Regions from separate parts of the Micromonospora sp. DT63 genome, predicted to be linked through region 2. Evidence: predicted binding sites of a transcription regulator. Region 2 holds the regulator's gene; each other region holds the start of a gene.

Region 1 (5,322 bases), on a different contig from region 2:
AACGAGGGCGGGGCCGGTCACCGCCGGCAGGTGATCTAGGGTCGGCGACCATGGACGCCGAGATCACCGTCGCCGAACTGAGCCCCGACCTCGCGCCCACCGTGGCGCGGCTCTGCGCGCAGGCGCTTGACCTGCCCGAGGACGCGGCCGAGGCGGCAGCCATCGTGGACGTGCTGTGGACCCGGGCCGCCGCCGACCGCGCGGTGGTGGGGCTGGGCGCGTACCGGGGGAACGACCTGGTCGGGGTGCTGCTCTGCTCGGTGTCGCCGACCGAGGCGGGCATCGGGCACGTGGACCTGGTCGCGGTGCTCCCCGACCAGCGCCGCCGGGGGGTGGGTCGCGCGCTGCTGTCGCGCGCCGAGCAGGCACTCGGCCAGCGCGGCGTCACCGAGGTGCTGCTGGCCGGGAACCCGCCGTACTACGCCTGGCCGGGCATCGATGTGCGGTACACGCCGGCGGTGTGCGCCGCCCTGGCGCTCGGCTACCACCAGGACCGGACCGCCTGGAACATGACCGCCGACCTGTCGTACGACGGGTCACCGGCCCTGCGGTCCACGGAGGCCGCGGAGCAACGGCTGGCGGGGCAGGGCATCACGGTACGCCGGGCGGAGCCCGCGGACCTGCCGGCGCTGGCCGCGTTCGCCCGGTCCACCTTCGGTGGCACCTGGGACGGCGAGCTGGCCGGGTCGGTGGGCCGCGCCGGGGCCGGCTGCCACCTCGCGGAGCGGGCGGGTGAGGTGCTGGGCTTCGCCGCCTACGGGTCGTCCCGGCCGAGCTGGTTCGGGCCGATGGGCACCGCGCCCTCCGCCGAGGGTTCGGGCATCGGCGGCGTGCTGCTGCGACGTTGCCTGCGTGACCAGCGCGCGGCGGGGGTGGACCGGGCGCAGATCGGTTGGGTGGGGCCGGTGCCGTTCTACTCCGGCAGCGCGGGTGCCCGGATCGAGCGGGTCTTCTTCCTGTACCGGCGGACCCTACCGGTGACGTGAGAGGGCAAATGGGACATGAATCCATTCGCCCGCATGAGCCATCGACGCCCCTTACCGTTTCGGTAGAGGAGGCAGCCATGACCACGGATGACGACCAGACCGAGGACGGCCCGCCGATCACCTGGAAACCGGTCGGCGAACTGCCCGGCCAACTCCCGTTCGACCGGCTCGACTACGGCGACGCCGAGCAACTGGCCGAGATGACCACCGACGGCGAACCGCTGGCCGAGGAACCGCAGGAGATGGTGGACGCGCCGATCCAGCTGCTCCCGCCGTACGACCGGGCGCAGAAACGCCGTAACCAGCGCCCGCTGCCCACCTGACGACGAACGGGGCGGACCGCGTCAGCGGCCCGCCCCGTTCGGTGTGTCGGAACTGGACTCAGAAGTCCATGTCCCCGCCACCCGGGCCAGCCGGGGCAGCCGGGGTCTTCTCCGGCTTGTCCGCGACGACGGCCTCGGTGGTGAGGAACAGCGCGGCGATCGACGACGCGTTCTGCAGCGCCGAGCGCGTCACCTTGGCCGGGTCGATGATGCCCGCGGCCAGCAGGTCGACGTACTCGCCGTTGGCGGCGTTGAGGCCGTGACCCGCTTCGAGGTTACGGACCTTTTCCACCACGACGCCGCCCTCGAGGCCGGCGTTGACGGCGATCTGCCGCAGCGGGGCGTCCAGCGCCACCTTGACGATGTTGGCACCGGTCGCCTCGTCGCCGACCAGGTCCAGCTTGTCGAAGGCGGTCTTGCCGGCCTGCACCAGCGCGACGCCACCACCCGGGACGATGCCCTCCTCGACGGCCGCCTTCGCGTTGCGAACGGCGTCCTCGATGCGGTGCTTGCGCTCCTTGAGCTCGACCTCGGTGGCCGCGCCGACCTTGATCACCGCAACGCCACCGGCCAGCTTGGCCAGCCGCTCCTGCAGCTTCTCGCGGTCGTAGTCGGAGTCGCTCTTGTCGATCTCGGCCCGGATCTGGTTGACCCGGCCCTGGATCTGCTCGGCGTCACCGGCACCGTCGACGATGGTGGTCTCGTCCTTGGTGACCACGACCTTGCGGGCACGGCCCAGCATGTCGACGCCGACGGCGTCCAGCTTGAGGCCGACCTCCTCGCTGATGACCTGGCCACCGGTGAGGATGGCGATGTCGGCGAGCATGGCCTTGCGGCGGTCACCGAAGCCCGGCGCCTTGACGGCGACCGACTTGAAGGTGCCCCGGACCTTGTTGACGACCAGGGTGGCCAGGGCCTCGCCCTCGATGTCCTCGGCGATGATCAGCAGCGGCTTGCCGCCCTGCATGACCTTCTCCAGGATCGGGAGCAGGTCCTTGACCGACGAGATCTTGCTGTTGACGATCAGGAGGTAGGGGTCGTCGAAGACGGCCTCCATGCGCTCCGGGTCGGTCATGAAGTAGGCCGAGATGTAGCCCTTGTCGAAGCGCATACCCTCGGTGAGCTCCAGCTCCAGCCCGAAGGTGTTGCTCTCCTCGACGGTGATGACGCCTTCCTTGCCGACCTTGTCCATCGCCTCGGCGATGATCTCGCCGACGCTGGAGTCACCAGCGGAGATGGAGGCGGTGGAGGCGATCTGCTCCTTGGTCTCGACGTCCTTGGCGAGCTTGGACAGCTCCTCCGAGACGCTCGCGACCGCGGCCTCGATGCCCCGCTTCAGGGCCATCGGGTTGGCGCCGGCGGCCACGTTGCGCAGGCCCTCGCGAACCAGGGCCTGGGCCAGGACGGTCGCCGTCGTCGTGCCGTCACCGGCGACGTCGTCGGTCTTCTTGGCGACCTCCTTGACCAGCTCGGCGCCGATCTTCTCGTACGGGTCCTCGAGCTCGATCTCCTTGGCGATGCTCACACCATCGTTGGTGATGGTGGGGGCACCCCACTTCTTCTCGAGCACGACGTTGCGGCCCTTGGGGCCGAGGGTCACCTTTACGGCGTCGGCGAGCTGGTTCATGCCCCGCTCGAGGCCGCGGCGAGCCTCTTCGTCGAAAGCGATCATCTTGGCCATACGGCGTTGTCCTCCTGGACACTCACGGGCCACCCGAGATGTGTCCCCCGGATGGGCCGCCTGGTGTACGCACCTTGGGACGTCGCCACCTGGCGACGACGACGTCCTTCGGCCGGGCCGGATAGCCCGCGACGACCGGCCATGTGCCGCCCCGGCGTCTCCACGCCCGGGCAACCTGGCCCCACCGTCCCGACCATTGGCACTCACGGTATGCGAGTGCCAATGACTTGTTTAGCACTCTCACCTGCCGAGTGCAAGCACGATGGACCCGCTCAGCCGAGTTCCGCAGCCAGTGCGGCCCCGTTCACCGGCGCCTCATGGGCGCGTTGCTCGGCGTACGTGATCAGCAGGCCGATCAACTGGGCGAGGTGGGCCGGCAGCGCCAGCACCGCCGTGACACCGATCACCCCCACCACCAGAACCGCGGTGCCCGGGGACGCGAACGGGTCCGTACCGATCCCGGTGGTGCCCACGGACTCCAGGACGCCCGGAACCACGGTGCCGACGATCACAGCCCCGCCCACCAGTGCCACCCGGCCGAGCAGCAGCCCGAGCCGGGCGTGGAACATCCCGAACGACCTGCCGATCGGGTTCTGCCGCTCGAACAGGTAGACCGGACCGGCCATGCTCAACGCGAACGCCAGGTAGATGCTCGGCAGGACGCAGAAGCAGAAGCCGATACCGATGAGCACACTGACCAGCAACGTCCAGCCCCACAGGCCGAGCGCCCGGCGCAGGCCGTACCGCAGCGCCGCGTCGACGCTGGCGGGCTGGCCGGTCGCCTGCTGGGTGATCACCCAACTGCCGGCGGCCCACCCCACGGCCTGCACCAGACCGATCAGCAGACTGCCGCCGACCAGCACGGCGACGAGGGTTACCAGGGTGGCGGCGAAGTTGTCCGGCAGTCCGGCGGCCGGGTCCATCTCGGCCTGCGCCTCCCAGCCGGGCGACGGGTCCAGGCCCAGCGAGACGACGGACAGCACCGCCGCCGGCAGGACCTGCGTGAGCAGCATGATCGGCACCAACTGCCGCCAGCCCCGCCGCAGCGCGCCACCGCACCGCTCGAACCAGGCCCCGACGCCGGCGCCGGGCGGAGTGACCAGGGCGTCGTTCGGGTCGAGCCCGTGACCCGGCGGGTACCAGCCGACCGGCGCCCCCGGATACCACGGCTGCCCACCGTAGGGGCCCGCCCCGGGCGGGTAGCCGCCGGTGGGCGGATAGGCCCAACCCTGCGGCGGCGCACCGGCCGAACCCCAGCCGCTCTGCGCCGGGTCCCAACCGGGCGGCGGCCCGGCCGGCGGACCCCAGCCACCCTGCGCGGGGTCCCAACCGGGCGGCGGCCCGGCCGGCGGACCCCAACCGCCCTGCGCGGTGGGATCCGGCGGACCGGCCTGGGGGGTGGGTCCCGGCGGCATCGCGGGGCCGGCGTCGTATCCGGGCGGCGTCGCGGGCGGCCCGGGGTCTGCGCCGGAGGCCGGTGACCCGCCCGGAGCCGCGCCGGAGACGGGTGAGGTGGGGTCGGACGGGCCCGGCTCACCCGGCCCGGAGGGCGTGGTGGGTGGGGGCGACTGGTCGGTCATGAACCCTCCTCAGCATCGGCTGGAACGGCTCACGATCTTCCCGGGTGGGCGTCCGCACCGCCAGCCCCGACCGGTCAGCCGATCGGGGGCGATCCGCCAGCGAGGAGGCCGGGAATTCGCTCAGGCGATGACGCGTACGTGTTCCGCCTGCGGGCCCTTCTGCCCCTGGGCGATCTCGAACTCCACCCGCTGGCCGTCGTCCAGCGCCTTGTAGCCGTCCATCTCGATCGCGGAGAAGTGAACGAACACGTCCTGACCGCCGTCGACGGCGATGAAGCCGTAGCCCTTTTCGGCGTTGAACCACTTCACGGAACCCTGTGCCACTGTGCACTTCCCTCACTCTTGCGCAGCGTTGCCTGCCCGGGCGCGCGGCACGGCCGGACGCCCTCGAACCACCGCCTCAGCGATCGACGACGGCCGCTGAAAGGGTGACCGAAATCGCACGCTACACGAGGAGTGACGGCCGCGCACGACCCCAAATCGGGCGTATTCCCGGGCGACCCGACCGGGTCCCGGGACGGGCCGGAACGGGCCCCGGACGTCCGGTCCCGGGGGTCCTCGGCGGCCCGCCAGCGGGGCGGGCCACGCCCCGAGGCAGCTCCGGCCCCTGTGGTAGGCATGCAGGCATGACCACCGATATCGGCTCAGCCGCCGTTCGGCAGGCCGAGATCCACCGGGTCCGGCCGGAGGACGCCGCCCGGATGCGGGCACTGCGCCTGGAGATGCTCGCCGACGCGCCGTTGGCCTTCCTG
Region 2 (5,322 bases):
CTGGCCCGTGAGGTGCTCACTGTCGACGAGGCCCACATGGAGGACGTGATGCTCCGGCTGCGGCTCTCCAGCGGGCTGCCGCTGGCAGTGCTCGACGCGGCCGGCCGGGCCGGCGCCGAGCGGGCCCTCGCCGACGGTCTGCTGGTCGCCGGGGACTACGCCGCCGGCCGGGCGGTGCTCACCCTGCGCGGGCGGCTGCTCGCCGACGCGGTCGTCCGCGACCTGCTGCCCTGACCCGGGACGCGCCGCCCCGGCCGGCGGTGCGACAGTCGCCGCTCACCCCACACCCCTGCCGGCGGGCGGGCGGTGCGCCGGACCGGCCGGGGGAGCGGCCGGCCCGGATCACTTGACGAGGTTGGCCGAGAGTGGGTAGCGGTAGAGGCTGCCCTCGTTGGCCTTGATGCCGGCGAGGATGCCGAACACGGCACCGAGGATGACGGCCGCGCCGACGCCGATGAAGCCGATCAGGATGCACGAGAGCACCCAGCCGACCAGGCCGACGATCGACCAGATGAGCTGGAAGTTGAGCGCGGCGACGGCGTGCGCCCGGACCGTCGGGGACTGGGTGCCCCGGGCCAGCATCGCCACCAGCGGGGCGATCCAGCCGAGCACGCCCGCACTGACGATCATCCCGGCCGCGCCGCCGAAGTGCGCGACCAGCGCCCAGGTCTTGTCCTCGTTGTTGGCGTAGCCGCCGCCGGGGCCGCCGTAGGCGCCGCCGGTCGGATAGCCGCCAGTCGGGCCGCCCGGGGGATAACCGCCCGGCGGGGGGTAGCCACCTGGCGGAGGGTAGCCACCCGACGGCGGCTGGTCACCGGTGGGCGGCGGATAGCCACCGGCCGGGGGATACCCGGCCGGGTCGGGTGCCCCCGACAGTGGTGCGGTGGGCGGCTCGGCCGCGTAGGGCGAGCCCGGGGGAGTCGGCTCCGGCGGGTAACTGCCGGGGTCTCCCGCGCCGGGAGGGCGAGGTGGTTCAGTCATGACTGTCACGGTAGGTGTCGGCGGCAACGTCGCACCAGAGCGACACCGCCCGGTCGCGTGGGCCGATCGGCCCGCTCGGGGTGGCGCGGGCCGCACCGACGGCCTGTCGTTGATCATCGCGTCGGCGGGGGCGCCGACGTAGACTGGCACTCGTTACAGTCGAGTGCCAGGACGGCCGACGGCCCGGGTGGGCTGCCGGCCGACGTGCGACAGGAGGTGCGGAGGATGGGTCTGGACGACCGCAAGCTCGCCGTGCTCCGCGCCATCGTCGAGGACTACGTCTCCACCCAGGAGCCGGTCGGCAGCAAGGCGCTTGTCGAGCGCCACCAGCTCGGGGTCTCCCCGGCGACGGTCCGCAACGACATGGCCGTGCTGGAGGAGGAGGGCTACATCCGGCAGCCGCACACCAGTGCCGGCCGGGTGCCCACCGACCGCGGCTACCGCCTGTTCGTCGACCGGCTGTCCCGGGTCAAGCCGCTCAGTCCGGCCGAACGCCGGGCCATCGAGCGTTTCCTCGTCGGCGCGGTCGATCTCGACGACGTGGTGCACCGCACCGTACGCCTGCTCGCCCAGCTCACCCGGCAGGTCGCCGTCGTGCAGTACCCGAGCCTGGCCCGCTCCTCGGTGCGCCACCTGGAGCTGGTGCCGATCTCCACCACCCGGCTGATGCTCGTCATGATCGCCGACACCGGGCGGGTCGAGCAGCGGCTGGTGGAGCTGCCCGCGCCGGTGCCCGCCGACGACGTCACCGACCTGCGCCGGCTCGCCAACGAGAAGCTCGCCGGCGCCCGCCTGTCCGACACCCCGCCGCTGGTGCAGGCGCTGGTCGAGGAGGTGCCGTCGGAGCTGCGCGGCGCGATGACCACCCTCTCCACGGTCCTGCTGGAGACGCTCGTCGAGCGGCACGAGGAACGCATCGCCCTGGCCGGCACCGCCAACCTCACCCGGGGCGGCCTGCTCGACTTCCAGGGTTCGCTGCGGCCCATCCTGGAGGCGCTGGAGGAGGAGGTCGTACTGCTCAAGCTCATCGGCGAGACCGAGCCCAGCACGACCCGGGTCCTGATCGGCGACGAGAACGAGTTCGACAACCTGCGCGCCGCCTCGGTGGTCAGCACCGGGTACGGCCCGGGGGCCACCATCGTGGGCGGCCTCGGCGTGTTGGGGCCCACCCGCATGGACTACCCCGGCACCATCGCCACGGTGCGCGCCGTGGCACGCTACGTGGGCGAGCTGCTGGCCCAGAACTGACCAGTCAGGGCCGACGGCCGGCTGCGGCCGCCGGTCGGCGTAACGCGAGACGAACATGAGGACACGGAACGCAGTGGCCAGGGACTACTACGGCATCCTCGGTGTCAGCCGGGAAGCCTCCGATGACGAGATCAAGCGCGCCTACCGCAAGCTGGCACGCCAGTTCCACCCGGACGTCAATCCGGACCCGGAGGCCCAGGAGAAGTTCAAGGACATCAACGCCGCGTACGAGGTCCTCTCGGACGACCGCAAGCGGCAGATCGTCGACCTGGGTGGCGACCCGCTCGCCCCGGGAGGCGGCGGCGCGGGCGGTCCGGGTGGCCCCGGCGGGGCCGGCCCGTTCGTCGGCTTCCAGGACATCATGGACGCGTTCTTCGGCGGCGCGGCAGGTGGCGCCCGTGGCCCACGGCCGCGGACCCGGCCGGGCGCCGACGCGATCCTGCGCCTCGAACTCGACCTGCACGAGACGGCGTTCGGCGTCGAGGCCCCGATCACCGTCGACACCGCGGTGCTCTGCACCACCTGCTCGGGCGCCGGCACGGCAGCCGGCACCCACCTGGCCACCTGCGAGGCGTGCGGCGGCCGGGGCGAGGTGCAGTCGGTGCAGCGCACCTTCCTCGGCCAGGTGGTCTCCGCCCGGCCGTGCACCGTCTGCCAGGGCTACGGCACGACCATCCCGCACCCCTGCCCCACCTGCGCCGGCGACGGCCGGGTGCGCACCCGCCGCTCGCTCACCGTCAAGATCCCGGCCGGTGTCGAGGACGGCATGCGGATCCGGCTGGCCCAGCAGGGCGAGGTCGGCCCGGGTGGCGGCACCGCCGGCGACCTCTACGTGGAGATCCACGAGCGGCCGCACGACGTCTACTCCCGCAAGGGCGACGACCTGCACTGCCGCGTCACCGTGCCGATGACGGCCGCCGCGCTGGGCACCCGGCTCACCATCAAGACGCTGGACAGCGAGGAGACCGTCGACGTCAAGGCCGGCACCCAGCCGGCCAGCACGCTGCGGCTGCGCGCCCGGGGCGTACCGCACCTGCGCGGCACCGGCCGGGGCGACCTCTACGTGCACCTCGACGTCCGGACGCCCACCAAGCTCGACCCCGACCAGGAGAAGATGCTGCGCGACTTCGCCAAGACCCGGGGCGAGGAGGTCGCCGAGCTGACCAAGCAGGGCGGCTTCTTCTCCCGGATGCGCGACGCGTTCAACGGCCACGCCTGACGTGTCCGCGCCGCTCTTCCTGGTCGACGCGCTGCCCACCGGCGACGCGCTGACCCTCGACGGGCCCGAGGGGCACCACGCCGCCACCGTGCAGCGGTTGCGCGTCGGCGAGGAGCTGCTGCTCGCCGACGGGCGGGGTGGCACGGCCGCCGCAGTGGTCACCGCCGTCGGCAGGGGCAGCCTGGAGGTCAGCGTCACCAACCGGGAGTACGCGGACGCGCCCGTACCCCGGATCGTCACCGTGCAGGGCATCGCCAAGGGTGACCGGGGCGAGCTGGCCGTGCAGGCGATGACCGAAGTCGGGGTGGACGAGATCGTGCCCTGGGCGGCGTCGCGCTCGGTGGTCCAGTGGCGCGGCGACCGGGGCGTACGGGCGCGGCAGAAGTGGGTCGCCACGGCTCGCGAGGCGGCGAAGCAGGCCCGCCGGCCCTGGCTGCCGGTGGTGGCCGGTGCGCCCGACGAGTCGACCGCGACCGTCGCCCGCCGGATCGCCGGCGCCGCCGCCGGGTTCGTCCTGCACGAGGAGGCGCAGGAGCGGCTCACCACCGCCGACCTGCCGACCGGCGGTGAGATCGTCCTGGTCGTCGGCCCCGAGGGCGGCATCGCCCCGGCCGAGTTGACCGCCTTCCGCGAGGCCGGCGGCCGGCCGGTCCGACTCGGACCAGCCGTGCTGCGCACCTCGACGGCCGGGGTCGCGGCGCTCGCCGTGCTCGCCACCCGCCTCGGCCGCTGGTAGCCCACCCCCCTCGGCCGTTGGTAGCCCGCCGCTCGCCGTAGCCCCGTCAGGTGCGACAGGGGCGAGCCGGGCCGTGCCAGGCGGTCGCTGTCGGCTGCGGTCGAGCCGCACCCCCGGTTGAACCTGATGCCTGTGAGTCATCTTGATGACTCACAGGCATCACGCCCGTTGTAGCCCGCGCTGCCCGTTGTTGCCCGCGCTGCCCGTGCTGCCCGCGCGGTCAGCTGCGCAGGTAGGAGGCGCCGTTGAGGTCGACGATGGTGCCCGACGCCCACTCCGCCTCGGGTGAGGCCAGCCAGTGCACGGCGGCGGCGATCTCCTCCGGCCGGGCCACCCGGTCGAACGGGCTCTGCGCCCGGATGGCCGCGCCCCGCTCACCGCGCAGGTGCTCGGTCGTCATGTCCGTCGCCACGAAGCCCGGCGCGACGGTGGCCACCGTGATGCCGTACGGCGCGAGCGCCACGGCGAGGGACTGCCCCAACGCGTTCAGCCCCGCCTTGCTGGCGCCGTACGCCGGCTGGTCCGGCTCACCCCGAAACGCGCCCCGGGACGACACGTTGACGATCCGGCCGCCGCGCTCGCGCAGGTGCTGGGCGGCGCACCAGATGACGTTGCCGGCCCCGGTCAGGTTGGTCTCCAGCACCTGCCGCCAGCGCTGCTGCCACTCGTCGTACGACGTGCCGAAGATCGGGTGCGGGACGTCCCGGTCGCCGTACGTCCCGGCGTTGTTGACCAGCACGTCCAGCCCGCCGAGCAGTTCGGCGGCCCGGTCGACCATGGCCCGGACCGCGTCCGGGTCGGTGAGGTCCGCGCGGACCACCACGTGTCCCGAGCCGGGCAGCCCCGCGCGCAGCTTCTCGGCCGCGTCGCCGGAGTCGCGATGGTGGATGGCCACCCGGTCGCCGCTGGCGGCGAACGCCTCCACCACCGCGCGGCCGATGCCACGCGAGGAGCCGGTCACCAGTACCGCCCGATCCGTCATGCCGGCCATCCTGCCTCAACCGTGCATCCTCTCCTTACACTGCCCCGATGGGATCCGACTGCCTGTTCTGCCGCATCGTCGCCGGGGAGATCCCGGCCACCGTGGTCCGGGAGACCGCCACCACGCTCGCCTTCCGCGACATCGACCCGAAGGCCC
Region 3 (5,322 bases), on a different contig from region 2:
CACCTTCACCACCGTGCGCGGCACTCGCTCGGCCAGCCCGGTGACGAAGTCCCACGGCGGCGAGTAGGCGCGCGGGTCGAAGATCCGCCGACCGGTGCCGCTCGTGCGTCGGGCCGGGTCACAGAAGACGCCGTCGACCCGCGAGACGTCGAACGCCGTGGCGTCGCCGCACTCGACAGTGAACAGCTCGGCCAGCCCCGCGGCGGCGGCGTTGGCGGCGGCCATCGCGGCGGTCACCGGGTCGGCCTCCACCCCGTACACCCGGATGCCGGAGCGGGCGGCGGCGAGCGCGTCGGCGCCGAGGCCGCAGCCGAGGTCGGCCAGCGTGCGTACGCCCGCCGCGCGCAGGCGCTCGGCGCGACGCTCGGCGACGACCCGGCGGGTGGCCTGCTCCAGCCCGGCCCGGGTGAGGAACATCCCGGCGGCGGCTGGGCCGAACTTGCCGACCGCCCGGTGACGCAGCTCGGCCTGGGTGAGCGCCGCCGCGGCCAGCGCGGGCGGCACCCCGGCGGCGCGCAACGCCGACGCCGCCGCCAGTGGATCACCGCCGGCCAGCCCGGCCGCCGCCGTGAGGGCGGCCGACCCCTCAGGGGTACGCAGCGCCGCCAGCTGTTCGAGATCCACCCGGCCATTGTCCCGGCCGAGGCGGAAATACCGGCTGGCGGGGCGCGACTCGCTGGCACTCTCCTTGACGGAGTGCTAGCCACGGAATAACCTGCGATTAGCACTCTCACCCTGAGGGTGCCAGCTTCCGGGTCTCGCGACCCGGGTGCGCACGCCAGGCGGACCGGCACCCGCGACGACGGCCCCGCCCGGTGGCATGAGGCAGATTGACGCTGGTCAGCCCCGCTGGCCGGCAACGAAACCAGTACCCCAGGAGGGTATGCCCGTGACTACCGCGACCAAGGTTGCGATCAAGCCGCTCGAGGACCGCATCGTGGTCCAGGCGAACGAGGCTGAGACCACCACGGCGTCGGGCATCGTGATCCCCGACACCGCCAAGGAGAAGCCGCAGGAGGGCACCGTCCTCGCTGTCGGCCCGGGGCGCGTCGACGACAACGGCAACCGGGTTCCGGTTGACGTGCAGGTCGGCGACACCGTCCTCTACTCGAAGTACGGCGGCACCGAGGTCAAGTACGCCGGCGAGGAGTACCTGGTGCTCTCCGCCCGCGACGTCCTCGCGGTCATCGAGAAGTAAGCAACCGATCAGTGTCGCTGCCCCGGTCCGGCTCGCCGGGCCGGGGCAGCGTCGCTTCGAAGGGACATTCATGGCGAAGATCCTGAGCTTCTCGGACGACGCCCGGCACCTGCTGGAGCACGGTGTCAACGCCCTCGCAGACGCGGTCAAGGTCACCCTCGGCCCGCGCGGGCGCAACGTCGTCCTGGACAAGAAATTCGGTGCGCCGACGATCACCAACGATGGTGTGACCATCGCCAAGGAGATCGAGCTCACCAACCCCTACGAGAACCTCGGCGCGCAGCTGGTCAAGGAGGTGGCGACCAAGACCAACGACGTCGCCGGCGACGGGACCACCACCGCGACCGTGCTGGCGCAGGCGATGGTCCGCGAGGGCCTGCGCAACGTGACCGCCGGGACCAACCCGGCCGGCCTCAAGCGGGGCATCGACGCGGCGGCCGCCAAGGTCTCCGAGGCGCTGCTCGGCCGGGCCGTCGAGGTCGCCGGCAAGGAGTCGATCGCGAACGTGGCGACGATCTCCGCGCAGGACGCCACCATCGGCGAGCTGATCGCCGAGGCGATGGAGCGGGTCGGCCGCGACGGTGTCATCACCGTCGAGGAGGGCTCGATGCTCACCACCGAGCTGGAAGTGACCGAGGGTCTCCAGTTCGACAAGGGCTTCATCTCGCCGAACTTCGTCACCGACCTGGAGGGTCAGGAGTCCGTCCTGGAGGACGCGTACATCCTGGTCACCACCCAGAAGATCTCGGCGATCGAGGAGCTGCTGCCGCTGCTGGAGAAGGTCCTGCAGAACAGCAAGCCCCTGCTGATCATCGCCGAGGACGTGGACGGTCAGGCGCTCTCCACCCTGGTGGTCAACTCGCTGCGCAAGACCCTCAAGGTCTGCGCGGTCAAGGCCCCGGGCTTCGGCGACCGGCGCAAGGCCATGCTCCAGGACATCGCGATCTCCACCGGCGCGGAGCTGGTCGCCCCGGAGCTGGGCTACAAGCTCGACCAGGTCGGCCTGGAGGTGCTCGGCAGCGCCCGGCGCGTCGTGGTCGACAAGGAGAACACCACGATCGTCGACGGCGGCGGCCAGAAGGCCGATGTCGACGACCGGGTCTCGCAGATCCGCAAGGAGATCGAGGCCTCCGACTCCGACTGGGACCGGGAGAAGCTGGCCGAGCGGCTGGCGAAGCTCTCCGGCGGCATCGCCGTGATCAAGGTGGGTGCGGCGACCGAGGTCGAGATGAAGGAGCGCAAGCACCGCATCGAGGACGCCATCGCGGCGACCAAGGCCGCGGTCGAGGAGGGCACCGTGCCCGGCGGTGGCGCCGCCCTGGTGCAGATCCTTCCGGTGCTCGACGACGACCTGGGCTTCACCGGTGACGAGAAGGTCGGCGTCTCGATCGTGCGCAAGTCGCTGGTCGAGCCGCTGCGCTGGATCGCGCAGAACGCCGGTCACGACGGTTACGTCGTGACGCAGAAGGTCGCCGGCATGGAGTGGGGCAACGGTCTCGACGCCGCCAAGGGCGAGTACGTCGACCTGGCCAAGTCCGGCATCATCGACCCGGTGAAGGTGACCCGCAACGCGGTCACCAACGCCGCCTCGATCGCCGGTCTGCTGCTCACCACCGAGAGCCTCGTGGTGGAGAAGCCGGAGCAGGCCGAGCCGGCCGCCGCCGGTGGGCACGGCCACGGCCACGGCCACCAGCACGGCCCGGGCTTCTGATCCGGTAGCGACACCCGTTGCGGGGCACACCGTCGTACGGCGGTGTGCCCCGGTTCGTCTCCGCGATCATTACCAAGCGCTGACGTGGTTGGCGACCCGGCGAGACGAACGCGCACACTGGGCCGATGAGCACCACGTCGCGGCGGTACGCCGCGCTGGCCGGAGTGACCGCCGCCGCCGTCGCGATCGGGATCGCGGAGCCGGTGGCGGTGCTGACCGGCCCCCGGTCGGCGCCACTGGTCGCGGTCAGCGGGGTGGTGGTCGACGCCGTCCCCGAGCCGCTCAAGCAGTTCGCCATCGACGTCTTCGGCACCGCCGACAAGATCGCCCTGCTGACCGGAACGGCACTGCTGCTGGGTGCCTTCGCCGCGCTGCTCGGGATGCTGGCGGTCCGCCGGCTGGCCCTGGGCCTGGCCGGCATCGCGGCGTTCGGCGTCGTCGGTGTGGCCGCCGCGCTGACCCGCTCCGGCGCGGACGTCTTCGACGCCCTGCCGTCGTTGGTCGGTGGCACGCTCGGCGCCCTGGTGCTCTGGCTGTTCATCGCCGGCCCGTTCGAGCTGGACCCCTGGCCCTGGGCACCACCCGCCGACCCCCGCTCGGCAACCACGCCGGTGTCGCTCGCCGGGCCGACTGAGAGCCTGCCGATCCCAGTGACCCCCGCCGCCCCGCCGGTGCCGGTGACCCCCGCCGCGCCGGCCCCGGCTGTCGATCCGGAGTCGCGCCGACGGTTCCTGACCGGCACCGGCGTACTGCTCGGCACGGCGGCCGTGGCCGGTCTCGGCGGGCGCTGGCTGTCCGGTCGACGCGGTGTGTCCGCCGCCCGGGACGCGATCCGGCTGCCCGCGCCGATCGCCCCGGCACCGGCGGTGCCGGCGGGCGCGGACCTGTCGCTGGCCCAGCTCGCGCCGTACGTCAGCCCGAATTCCGGGTTCTACCGGATCGACACCGCCCTGGTGGTGCCGCAGGTGAACCCGGACACCTGGCGGCTGCGCATCCACGGCCGGGTGGGCACCGAGCGCACCTACAGCTACGCCGATCTGCTGGCCCGGCCGTTGGTCGAGCGGTACGTCACACTGGCCTGCGTCTCGAACGAGGTCGGTGGCGATCTGATCGGCAACGCCCGCTGGCTGGGCGTACCCCTGCGGGAACTGCTGGACGAGGTGCAGCCGGAGCAGGACGCCGACCAGGTCGTCGGCCGCTCGGTCGACGGTTGGACCTGTGGCACCCCCACCGCAGCGCTCCGCGACGGACGGGACGCGCTGCTGGCGATCGGCATGAACGGCGAGCCGTTGCCGGTCGAGCACGGGTTCCCGGTCCGGATGGTGGTGCCGGGTCTCTACGGCTACGTGTCGGCCTGCAAGTGGGTGACCGAGCTGGAGCTGACCCGGTTCGCCGACTTCGACGCGTACTGGGTGCCGCGCGGTTGGTCCGCCCAGGGCCCGATCAAGACCCAGTCGCGCATCGACGCCCCGCGTCGGCGCAACCGGTTGACCGCCGGTCCGGTGACGGTGGCCGGTGTGGCCTGGGCGCAGCACCGGGGCATCAGCCGGGTCGAGGTACGCGTCGACGACGGCCCCTGGCAGGAGGCGGAGCTGGCCCCGACGGTGTCGGTGGACACCTGGGTGCAGTGGTCCTGGCGCTGGGACGCCACGCCTGGCGACCACCGGCTCCAGGTCCGGGCAACCGACGCTACGGGCGAAACCCAGACCGAGCGTACGCAGAGCGTCGCCCCGGACGGCGCCACCGGCTGGCACACAGTCCCCGTCAACGTCCGCTGATCTGGCTCACGCCGTGCACTGAGCCGGTCGGGGCCGCGCGCTGAGCCCGTCGGCGGCCAAGGGAGGACCTGCACCTTCGTTCTTCCTTTGCTCTGCTTCAACCCAGGAAACACGCCGTGTCCGTTATTCGGACAGGGGGTGTTTCCTCCGCTGAAGCAGAGCAAAGGACCGCAGGCATACCCCCGGCATCGCAAAGGACGGCAGGCCTACCGGTGGGTGGGCAGAGCGAAAACGTTCAGCGCACGGCTGCGTGGGCCTGGCATGGCGGCGGAGCGAGCGGCGGCGCCGGTCCGCCGTCCGTCAGAAGTTGCCTCGCGGTCGTGGTGCCGTGACGCGAAACCGCGCTCCCCATCGGGAGCGCGGTTTCGGAGAGTGCTGGTGTGTCGGGTCAGGCGACGTTGCGCTGGGCCGGGACCGTCGACTTGTGCGGGCGGCCCAGTCGCGCCTCCAGGCGGGCGACGTCGACCCGGATCTGCCGCCGGTCGGCCAGGTCCTCCCAGCCGACGGCGAGCAGGCGCAGCCGCTCCGACTCGCTGAAGCCGCCCCAGACGCCGTACGGCTCGCGGACCGACAGGGCGTGCGCGGCGCACTCGGCGCGGACCGGGCAGGCGCGGCAGACCGACTTGGCGGCGGAC

What was found. The regulator HrcA, encoded in region 2, represses chaperone genes, less so after heat shock. The targets are predictions, from matches to a motif close to GGTTNGCACNCTCNNNNNGAGNGTGCNAACC.
Region 1: groL (chaperonin GroEL) is a predicted target of HrcA. The motif match lies at 3,185-3,215, and genes of this name have one in related genera.
Region 3: groES (co-chaperone GroES) is a predicted target of HrcA. The motif match lies at 720-750, and genes of this name have one in related genera.

What each region holds. Positions count from the first base shown of each region.
Region 1 is NZ_JBNCKQ010000002.1:874,912-880,233, forward strand. Features, by position in the region: gene ACLQ27_RS10885 (S8 family serine peptidase) at 1-1, shown strand, start outside; gene ACLQ27_RS10890 (GNAT family N-acetyltransferase) at 51-986, shown strand; gene ACLQ27_RS10895 (hypothetical protein) at 1,064-1,309, shown strand; gene groL (chaperonin GroEL) at 1,368-2,990, opposite strand; gene ACLQ27_RS10905 (hypothetical protein) at 3,263-4,570, opposite strand; gene ACLQ27_RS10910 (cold-shock protein) at 4,691-4,894, opposite strand; gene ACLQ27_RS10915 (GNAT family N-acetyltransferase) at 5,197-5,322, shown strand, end outside.
Region 2 is NZ_JBNCKQ010000013.1:32,544-37,865, reverse strand. Features, by position in the region: gene hemW (radical SAM family heme chaperone HemW) at 1-234, shown strand, start outside; gene ACLQ27_RS30830 (DUF4870 domain-containing protein) at 343-981, opposite strand; gene hrcA (heat-inducible transcriptional repressor HrcA) at 1,207-2,229, shown strand; gene dnaJ (molecular chaperone DnaJ) at 2,303-3,448, shown strand; gene ACLQ27_RS30815 (16S rRNA (uracil(1498)-N(3))-methyltransferase) at 3,450-4,184, shown strand; gene ACLQ27_RS30810 (SDR family NAD(P)-dependent oxidoreductase) at 4,405-5,166, opposite strand; gene ACLQ27_RS30805 (histidine triad nucleotide-binding protein) at 5,214-5,322, shown strand, end outside.
Region 3 is NZ_JBNCKQ010000002.1:516,970-522,291, reverse strand. Features, by position in the region: gene ACLQ27_RS09175 (THUMP-like domain-containing protein) at 1-624, opposite strand, end outside; gene groES (co-chaperone GroES) at 884-1,198, shown strand; gene groL (chaperonin GroEL) at 1,269-2,909, shown strand; gene ACLQ27_RS09160 (molybdopterin-dependent oxidoreductase) at 3,035-4,687, shown strand; gene ACLQ27_RS09155 (WhiB family transcriptional regulator) at 5,076-5,322, opposite strand, start outside.